One region of the Caldibacillus sp. 210928-DFI.2.18 genome, then DNA from elsewhere that is predicted to be linked to it. Evidence: a T-box and tRNA genes for the amino acid it is inferred to sense, from the RefSeq annotation. Region 1 holds a T-box; the other holds one or more tRNA genes.
What was found. The T-box of region 1 lies ahead of argS (arginine--tRNA ligase). A T-box ahead of a tRNA ligase gene usually reads a tRNA of that ligase, here a tRNA-Arg.
Positions count from the first base shown of each region.

Region 1 (4,277 bases):
CTATTGATGTTTATAACAGGGTGGATATAAGGAACTTCACGCGGAACAAAGCGGTCACGGACAACATATTTTGGTGGACAAAAAATAGGTCTCACAGGTCTAGACAAGAGAAATCACCTCCATTTCATATATTAGTATTACATGTATATAATGGAATTTTTGAACCGGACAATTTCCCTAATTCTATACAAATTTTGGTTATCCACCGCTTAGCCTAATAAAAATTTTTCAGAAAGGGATTTATGTCACGCATTTCTCCTTAAAATTAAACAAAAGTAGCATTTTCCACGCTTGTAACGGAACTACCTAAGTTAAAGATTTTTACATTTCCATCATTTTTTCAGCTTTGTTATGATTTGGATAGGTGCCGATTACCTCTGTGATAAAAAATGTTATTATATGAGTATAACTTTTTACGGGACAAATGGTAATGGCATAAGATCACCATGTAATAATAGATCATTCACGTTTGGGGAATATAGTGGATACTTTTTAGTTAGGTGGCTGACTTAATTCGTTTTTGCTGGGATTATTAATTACAGCGACCAAATCGAAAATTAAGAAAGAGGGTGTTGTAGAATGCAAGCTTACTTATTTTTAATATTATTACTGGTTGCCGGATTAATTGTGAAAAATCAATCACTCATTGTATCCGTTGTTTTTTTGTTAGCGATGAAGCTTATTTTTAATCATGAAAAATTATTCTCCACCATTCAGACGAAAGGAATAAATTGGGGAGTTACCATTATCACCATTGCGGTATTAACCCCAATTGCAACCGGTCAAATTGGGTTTAAAGAATTATTTGCTTCGTTAAAATCACCATATGCTTGGATAGCCCTTGCTTCCGGTATTCTCGTTGCGTTGCTTGCTAAAAATGGGGTTGTCCTATTGGCGAAAGACCCGCATATCACGACGGCATTAGTCATTGGAACCATCTTAGCCGTTACCTTATTTAAAGGAGTTGCAGTTGGCCCGCTTATTGGTGCAGGGATTGCTTGGTATGCAATGAAATTATTTGGAGTAAATTAATCGGTGTGTAAAATATAGATGATTCCGGTTTCATTATGGTCGTTTAATGATGGGGGCTAATAAACGACCAAAGCAATATAAAAAACTGCTTATATGTGCCGGGAAAGCGACAAAGTTTCAAGCTCAACTTTCCCGGCTAAGTTATGCTGGCGATTTATTTAGTTATTTCCTTGTTGTCCCCATCCCCAGATGGATAACCCCTATTGAGATGTAAGAGAATCATTTTTTAATAGCCGTAACCAACAAATGCTGCCCCGACAATAATTAACAAAATAAACAATACGACAATTAACGCAAATCCTGAACCATATCCACCGCTAAATGCTTCACCCATTAATCTTCACCTCCTGCTTCGTTTCACAAACAGCATATGTTTTATTTGGAAAAATGGTCTGGACACAAGCCCCATTGAAAAGAAAACTGGCAGGCAAATAAATGACTAACTTTTTTTCAGAAGGGTTCTTGACAAATAGTTTATGAAAAAAGAAGGCTTATGACATAATTGAATTATGCTCTAGCGATGGAATGGACACGACTTAATGAAATAAGGACCTTGAATAATTACATTTCTTTGGAAGCTCCCACTTCAAAATGGGCAAATAAGTAGCGGGTAGTTCACATAGATAAGATAAAAAAATTAATTTTCCCCAAATTTACTTTGTTTTATATAATGTTCCATTGCCTTATTTAACCACTCCTCTTCTTCTTTTGAAAATGGAGTAGGCGCCAATTTTTCCAGTTCATCATAATTGATTTCATCCAGATTGCCGGTTTGGGTGGCGAGCGTTTCCATAAAATTATCATCGAACAAGGAGAGTGTTGACTTCATATATTCATATATTCCTCGATTAAATTGATAACTTCAGGACTGTCGACAGGGCTGCCAACCAATTCTTTTACTCGTTTAGTAAAATCAATGAATACATTGTCTAATTTCTGCATTTCGCCTTCTGTTTGGACATAAATCATATCAACAAGATCTTTATCAAAATAACTTTCTAACCATTCCCGCTGTTTGTCTTCCGTTTGCATACTGCGAATTAAACTCATTAATACGACACTGTCAATTTCTCCGTGTTTATGAATAATTTTAGTGGCCCGATCAATGGCACTGATGGACGTTTCAATTCTCTTTTTTTCTTTTTCAAATAATTTTTTCTGCATCGTCAATGAATCGACTAAATTCATATTAAATTTTTGCTCAGATAAGATTTCTTTAATTTGTTCAAGGCTGAACCCGATAAATTTGTAACTAATAATTTTTTGCAGCTTAATAATATCGTCTTCACTATATTTTCGATGCCCGGACGATTCATCTTTAGCAGGTGTTAATAACCCGATATCGTCATAATAGTGCAACGTTCGGATTGATACACCTGTTTTATCTGCAATTTCCCCAATTGAATAAAATTTTTTCTTTTCCATTTCTAATCCTCCATTCAGAAATTTTTTAAAGCTCTATTCTTACTATAAAGCCTAACGTAACTGTAGGTTCAAGGGAAATTTAATTATTTTTTTAACCAGCTTTATATAAATTGACTTTTTTATAAATGTTCGTTATAATTTGTCAAAACAATTCGATACTTGTTCAATGATAGGGAGAGTAATGATTGATTTTTTCGTTGATAGCGAGCCGATGTTGGTGGAAGATCGGTACGGAAGCAATCGTGAAACGCACCCTTGAGAAAGTTTATTGAAAGTGAAAGTAGGTAAACTCGGTTAAATCCGTTATTATTGCAAGCTGGCTTATTTGGATAAGCAAGTAGAGTGGCACCGCGAGCAAAACCCTCGTCTCTATATTTTTATATGGAGATGGGGGTTTTTTAATGTTAAATGAAGGAGGATTTGTATGGTTTTTAAAGAGGTTATTGCATTATCAATTTTCGAGTCCTTAAATAGTAAAGAGATTTTTTCCGTTTCAAAAACAGACATTGAAAAAGCGATAGAAATCCCGCCCCAAGGAAAAATGGGAGATTATGCCTTTCCATGTTTTTTGGTGGCCAGCAAAATGAAAAAGTCACCTGCGCAAATTGCAGCTGAACTCGGAAAAAGTATACACCATCCGTATATTAAGCAAGTTGACGTTGTTGGTCCCTATGTAAACTTCTTTTTTAACAGACAAGCTGTAGGTAAGAAAATTATTGAAGAAATACTGAAGAAAAAGGCAGGATATGGAGATTTATCCATCGGTCAGGGTGGAAATATCACAATTGATCTTTCCTCACCAAATATTGCAAAGCCATTTTCCATGGGTCACCTACGCTCTACCGTCATCGGTAATGCTTTGGCAAATATTGTTGAAAAATGCGGATTTACGCCGGTGAAAATCAATCATTTGGGAGATTGGGGAACTCAATTTGGGAAACTGATTACTGCCTATAAGATGTGGGGAGATGAAGAGAGGGTTAAAGCGAATCCGATTCAAGAACTGCTTGCTTTATATGTTCGTTTTCATGAAGAGGCGGAAAAAGATTCTAAGCTTGAAGAAGAAGGACGTCACTGGTTTAAAAAATTAGAAGATGGTGATGAAGAAGCACTATACTTATGGAAATGGTTCCGTACTGTTTCTTTAAAGGAATTTGGACGGATTTACCAGCTTTTGGGTGTTGAATTTGATTCCTATCATGGGGAAGCTTTTTACAATGACAAAATGGAGGCAGTTATCAAGGAGTTGGAAGAAAAGAATTTGTTAACAGAATCCGATGGGGCGATGGTTGTCAGATTGGATGAATACAATTTGCCACCTTGTCTTATAAAAAAGTCTGATGGCGCCACATTATATGCAACGAGAGACTTAGCGGCAGCTCTATATCGGAAGCGGGAATATCATTTTGCAAAATCTTTCTACGTTGTCGGAGGAGAACAAGCACTTCATTTCAAACAACTGTTCCTTGTTTTAAAAAAGATGGGATATACGTGGGCGAATGAATTATACCATATTCCATTTGGGATGATGCTTAAAGATGGAAAAAAGATGTCTACGAGAAAGGGAAAAATTGTCCTTTTAGAGGAAGTACTGCATGATGCAATCAGAGCTGCAAGGGATGCAATTGAGAGTAGAAATCCTAATCTGGAGAATAAGGATGAAATTGCACAGATGGTCGGTGTAGGAGCTGTCATTTTTCACGATTTAAAAAATGATCGCTTAAACGATATCGAGTTTTCTCTTGAAGCGATGCTTACCTTTGAAGGAGAAACCGGGCCTTATCTTCAATATACGTATGCCCGTGCATGTTCCTTATTGC
Region 1 covers NZ_JAJCHL010000020.1:5,998-10,274, forward strand. Annotated here, with positions in the region: gene LIZ98_RS06345 (DUF441 domain-containing protein) at 580-1,032, shown strand; gene LIZ98_RS06350 (YjcZ family sporulation protein) at 1,259-1,366, opposite strand; gene LIZ98_RS06355 (hypothetical protein) at 1,670-1,861, opposite strand; gene LIZ98_RS06360 (MerR family transcriptional regulator) at 1,858-2,457, opposite strand; T-box leader at 2,615-2,831, shown strand; gene argS (arginine--tRNA ligase) at 2,882-4,277, shown strand, end outside.

Region 2 (4,277 bases), on a different contig from region 1:
CTTCAACAACAAAGAGGATAGCATTCACCCATATATCCAAACTCGAAAAGTTCATCTCCAATGGGTAGATCATGAAAAAAAAGCGTTCGGTTAAAGTAACGGCATACGTTAATAAGCTAGGATTTTCATGAACGAGTAGAACTTCCAATTTCTCTTTGACTTTCCGGGGAAAAGGCGCATCTTGAACATCGGCATAGGTTTGGATATTCAATTGTACGGTTTGATTAAATTTCTTTACAACAACTTTTTCTTCGTAATGATTTTCTCTTAAAACATTCAATAAAATTGTTTTTAAAAAAGGATTTCCTGTTTCACTTTCCAGATATTCTTTTATTTCCGGTAAATGTCGGGCAATTCCGTTTTTATCGAGATTTTCCAAATTTTGTATCGTTGTTTTTAAGTCATCTTCAAAAAGATTTATATGTACATCCGATGTCGGTAGCTCATCCATCCCATTTGCTAAATTTCTGCTTAGTTCCAGCAATTCCTTATATTGATCAATTTTTTCTAACGGTACTTGATCCTCATCCAATAACATTGTTAACATTGTAGTTATTTTTTTATACTCATGAAGTTGAAAAAGAACAGTCATATATATTTCCACTGTTTCAAAGTAATCACCAACTCCTGTGTGAACCATTTCTTCCAACAACATTTTCGCCTTGGTAAAATTTCCTTGTTCCAGGTAAGCACCAATTAATGTATATAAAATATCCGGATTTTCCGGTTCCAGTTGCTCGGCCTTCTCAAGATAAGGAATAGCTTCCTTAATTCTCCCTTCAATCAATAAATTACTCCCCTTATCCAATAAGCGTAACGGTAAATTGGGGAAAGGAATTACTTTATCGTTTGAAAAATCGTCATTCATAACATCAAATCCCACGCTTTTTTCTTTTTTAGTTATTGTAACACCGGAATAGACTTTTGCAAAATGATGGACTGGGGCTAATGCAAATAGTGCTCGAATTTTTTCAAAAGTGAACGAGCGAACGTTCTTTTCGTAAACAATGAAAATTAATAAATTGATTCGCCAACTCTACCCAATCATTCTTTATATAAGCGTGTTAAAAATTTCGGGCTGTTCAATTTGCAAACAAACTTTATCAAAAAGTCTGTCTAACACCTCAGGAGCCGTTGCAAACAGTTCTATAAATAAAATTCTAAACGTAACTAATACGAAAATTTTTCCAACTGCACCAATTTGGATCTATGTTGGAAACTTTTACATTCTTAACGTATAAAAAAAGGATACCCACAGTGTTCTATTCTGTGCTAGTATCCCTACTTATTTAAAACCCTATTATTTCAAGACTTGAAATGTAAATCAAAACGTCCCAGACGAGATTCGAACTCATGACCTACAGCTTAGGAGGCTGTCGCTCTATCCAGCTGAGCTACTGGGACATAATTTTAATTTAAGACATTAAATATTTTATCATATTCTATTATTCCCATCAATGATTTCAGGAAATATTTACGGTAAGTAAGTTAAAAAACCTTTCTGAAACGTTGTCATAAAACGAATTACGGCGAAGAGGAATTCGATAATGTGGGCAAATTACCGGCATGGAAGGCTGTTGAACTTTTCGGAAATATTGATGTGAAAAAAGAGGGATACTTCCACAGTATTTATATCTGTGTTAGCATCCCTTTTCTGTTCAAAATCCTTTCAAGTCAAGGCTTTGATCTGCCTTTTCAGTACGTCCCAGGAGAGATTCGAACTCCCGACCGACGGCTTAGAAGGCCGTTGCTCTATCCAGCTGAGCTACTGGGACATGATATAAATATTTGTATAATTTTTTCTTCGTCTACTTGGTAACTCCGTCGTCCCAATCTCAGTAAGCTTACTCATGAAGCGGCTCGATTGGTACGCTGATGCTTATTCAAAGAAGCTTATTCGGGCGTGCTCTATCCAGCTGAGCTACTGGGACACAATTATTTATCAAAGACAAGATTTATTATATGCCCTATTGTGATTAATGTCAATAATATTGTTCAATTTTTTTGGAAGAAGAAGAGAAGAAGAGAAGAGAAATTAATTCTGTATTGTTTCCTTCTTCTTCCAAAATATTAGATGTCATATGATTCTTGAAAAAGTTCCCCATGTCCATATTCGTATACATGAACAGTTTTTGTTTTCCCATTTATTTCCAAGATGACATACGTTCTTTCTTTCCGCATACGTGGTAAGGCAATACTGCCCGGGTTAATAAATAAAATTCCTTCAATATTTTCAACCCCGAGAACATGGGAGTGGCCGAAACAAACAATGGTTGCATTTTGTTCAATAGCCCGATAATGTAAATTCATTAAACTTGTTTTGACATGATCTCGATGCCCATGCGTAATAAATATCCTTTCATTTCCGGCTGCAATCAAATCCCGTTCAGGAAAATCGTTTCCAAAATCACAATTTCCCCTAACCACATGATAGCCTTGAATTGCAGAATGATCTTTGACCAATTCAGAGTCACCACAATGAATATAATAGTCCATATCCGGATGAGTTTTTTTTAATTGGATTAGTTCTTCCGTTAATCCGTGACTGTCACTGCAAATCAAAACCTTCATGAAAGAAAATCCCCTCTTTCCATAGCTTCTTGGACATGTTCATATAATTTTCGAATTGCATTTCCCCGGTGGCTGATTCGATTTTTTTCCTCAGATGTTATTTCTGCCATTGTTTTTTTTAAATGAGGGAGATAAAAGATCGGATCATAACCAAAGCCGTTATTTCCGCGTTTTTCAGTTAGTATTAAGCCGTTACAAGTGCCTTCTACAATGATGGGATCCTTTCCCGGTACAACTAAAGCCAGGGTGCAATGAAAGTGAGCCGTGCGTTTTTCTTCCGGAACGTCTTTCATTTCAAACAAGACTTTTTGAATATTGGCCTCATCATCTTTATCAGTCCCTGCATATCGAGCGGAATAAACACCGGGGCGCCCATCTAAAGCATCAATGACAAGCCCGGAATCATCAGCTATTACCATTTTTTGAAAAATATTGGAAATCCCAACAGCTTTTAATAACGCATTTTCCTCAAAAGTTTTGCCTGTTTCTTCAATATCAGGTGCATCCGGGTAGTCAAGGAGTGTCTTTACCCGGAAGCCGAGCGGTTCAAAAAGTTCCGCAAACTCTTTTGCTTTCCCCTTATTTTTTGTTGCAATAATTAATTCTTCCATACTTTACCTCTTATTCATTATTTTAATTAATACCCAAAAAATTTCTTGATGATTTTCCACAAAGGTAAGTGTGTATCATATATAGTATGACACAAATTATTGTACTTTGCGCAGTAGTTTTTTAAAAAAATATATTTTGTTACTTAGCTTATTTTTCATTATTCAAAGTGTAGAGAACAAGATGTCTGGAGTTTGAAACTAAAACTTGTCCGATATGTTTGACCAATATTTTATCCTTCCCGCATGAAAAAAAGAGGCGGTTCGTCCCCCTCTTTCTATCTTTATTATAGCAAATTTTTATTAAAAACTGCCAGTATTGACATGTTCCGGACGGGTAACCGGTTCTGTTAAAGGTTTGCCATCCTGGTTTACAATATCTGTCTTTCCGTTTACTTGGATAGCCACTCCTTCAACCCCCTCTTGTTCCGTCAATGAAAGTACTAAAGGTTCCAAAACTTGCTTTGAAACAAGTTTTTGATCGTAACTGCCATATATATTTTCGTTAAAATTCAGTTTAACTATGCCATTCTCCATTTTCGGTTCTTCAACTAATTCGACATCCGGCATAAATAACGAATACAGGTCTGATGTCATATTCGGACCTTTAATTAATTCCTTAACAACTGCAGTTACCGGGTTATCATTTTTATTACTCACACGCTTTGTTACCGGCACATAGTATCTTTCTTCATTGCTCTGAGCTAGGTAGTATACAGTAACAGGATACGTATTGGTGATATCGACTGCAGTTGAAGAATCAATATTAATTCCATCTTTTCTTGTTAACATATCTTTAATAGGAGTTCCGTTTACCGGCATTTCCTTTAAATTTTTCCCGTTCATTTTTAATTTTACTTGTTTGATGGAATCAAACTGGGTCAAAGTCCAAGTGATCGATTGTAAGACTTTCATTTCATCTTCCGGGGCGTACTCGGCAAATTCTTTTGAAAAATCAGCAGTAGCTACGCCATCCTTGACATCAACGGATACCTCAGTTCCTTCCGGTAAAACTGCTCGAAAATCATTTGGTAAATATTCAGTTACTGGGCCACCTTTGACAAGATATTCCAATGCTTGCTTAGCTACTGATTTTGT
Region 2 covers NZ_JAJCHL010000031.1:30,155-34,431, forward strand. Annotated here, with positions in the region: gene LIZ98_RS08560 (tetratricopeptide repeat protein) at 1-868, opposite strand, end outside; tRNA gene LIZ98_RS08565 (tRNA-Arg) at 1,331-1,404, opposite strand; tRNA gene LIZ98_RS08570 (tRNA-Arg) at 1,702-1,775, opposite strand; gene LIZ98_RS08575 (metallophosphoesterase family protein) at 2,071-2,571, opposite strand; gene LIZ98_RS08580 (XTP/dITP diphosphatase) at 2,568-3,182, opposite strand; gene LIZ98_RS08585 (GerMN domain-containing protein) at 3,483-4,277, opposite strand, start outside.
Region 2: it encodes a tRNA-Arg, which carries the amino acid that the T-box ahead of argS (arginine--tRNA ligase) is inferred to sense. The anticodon was not compared.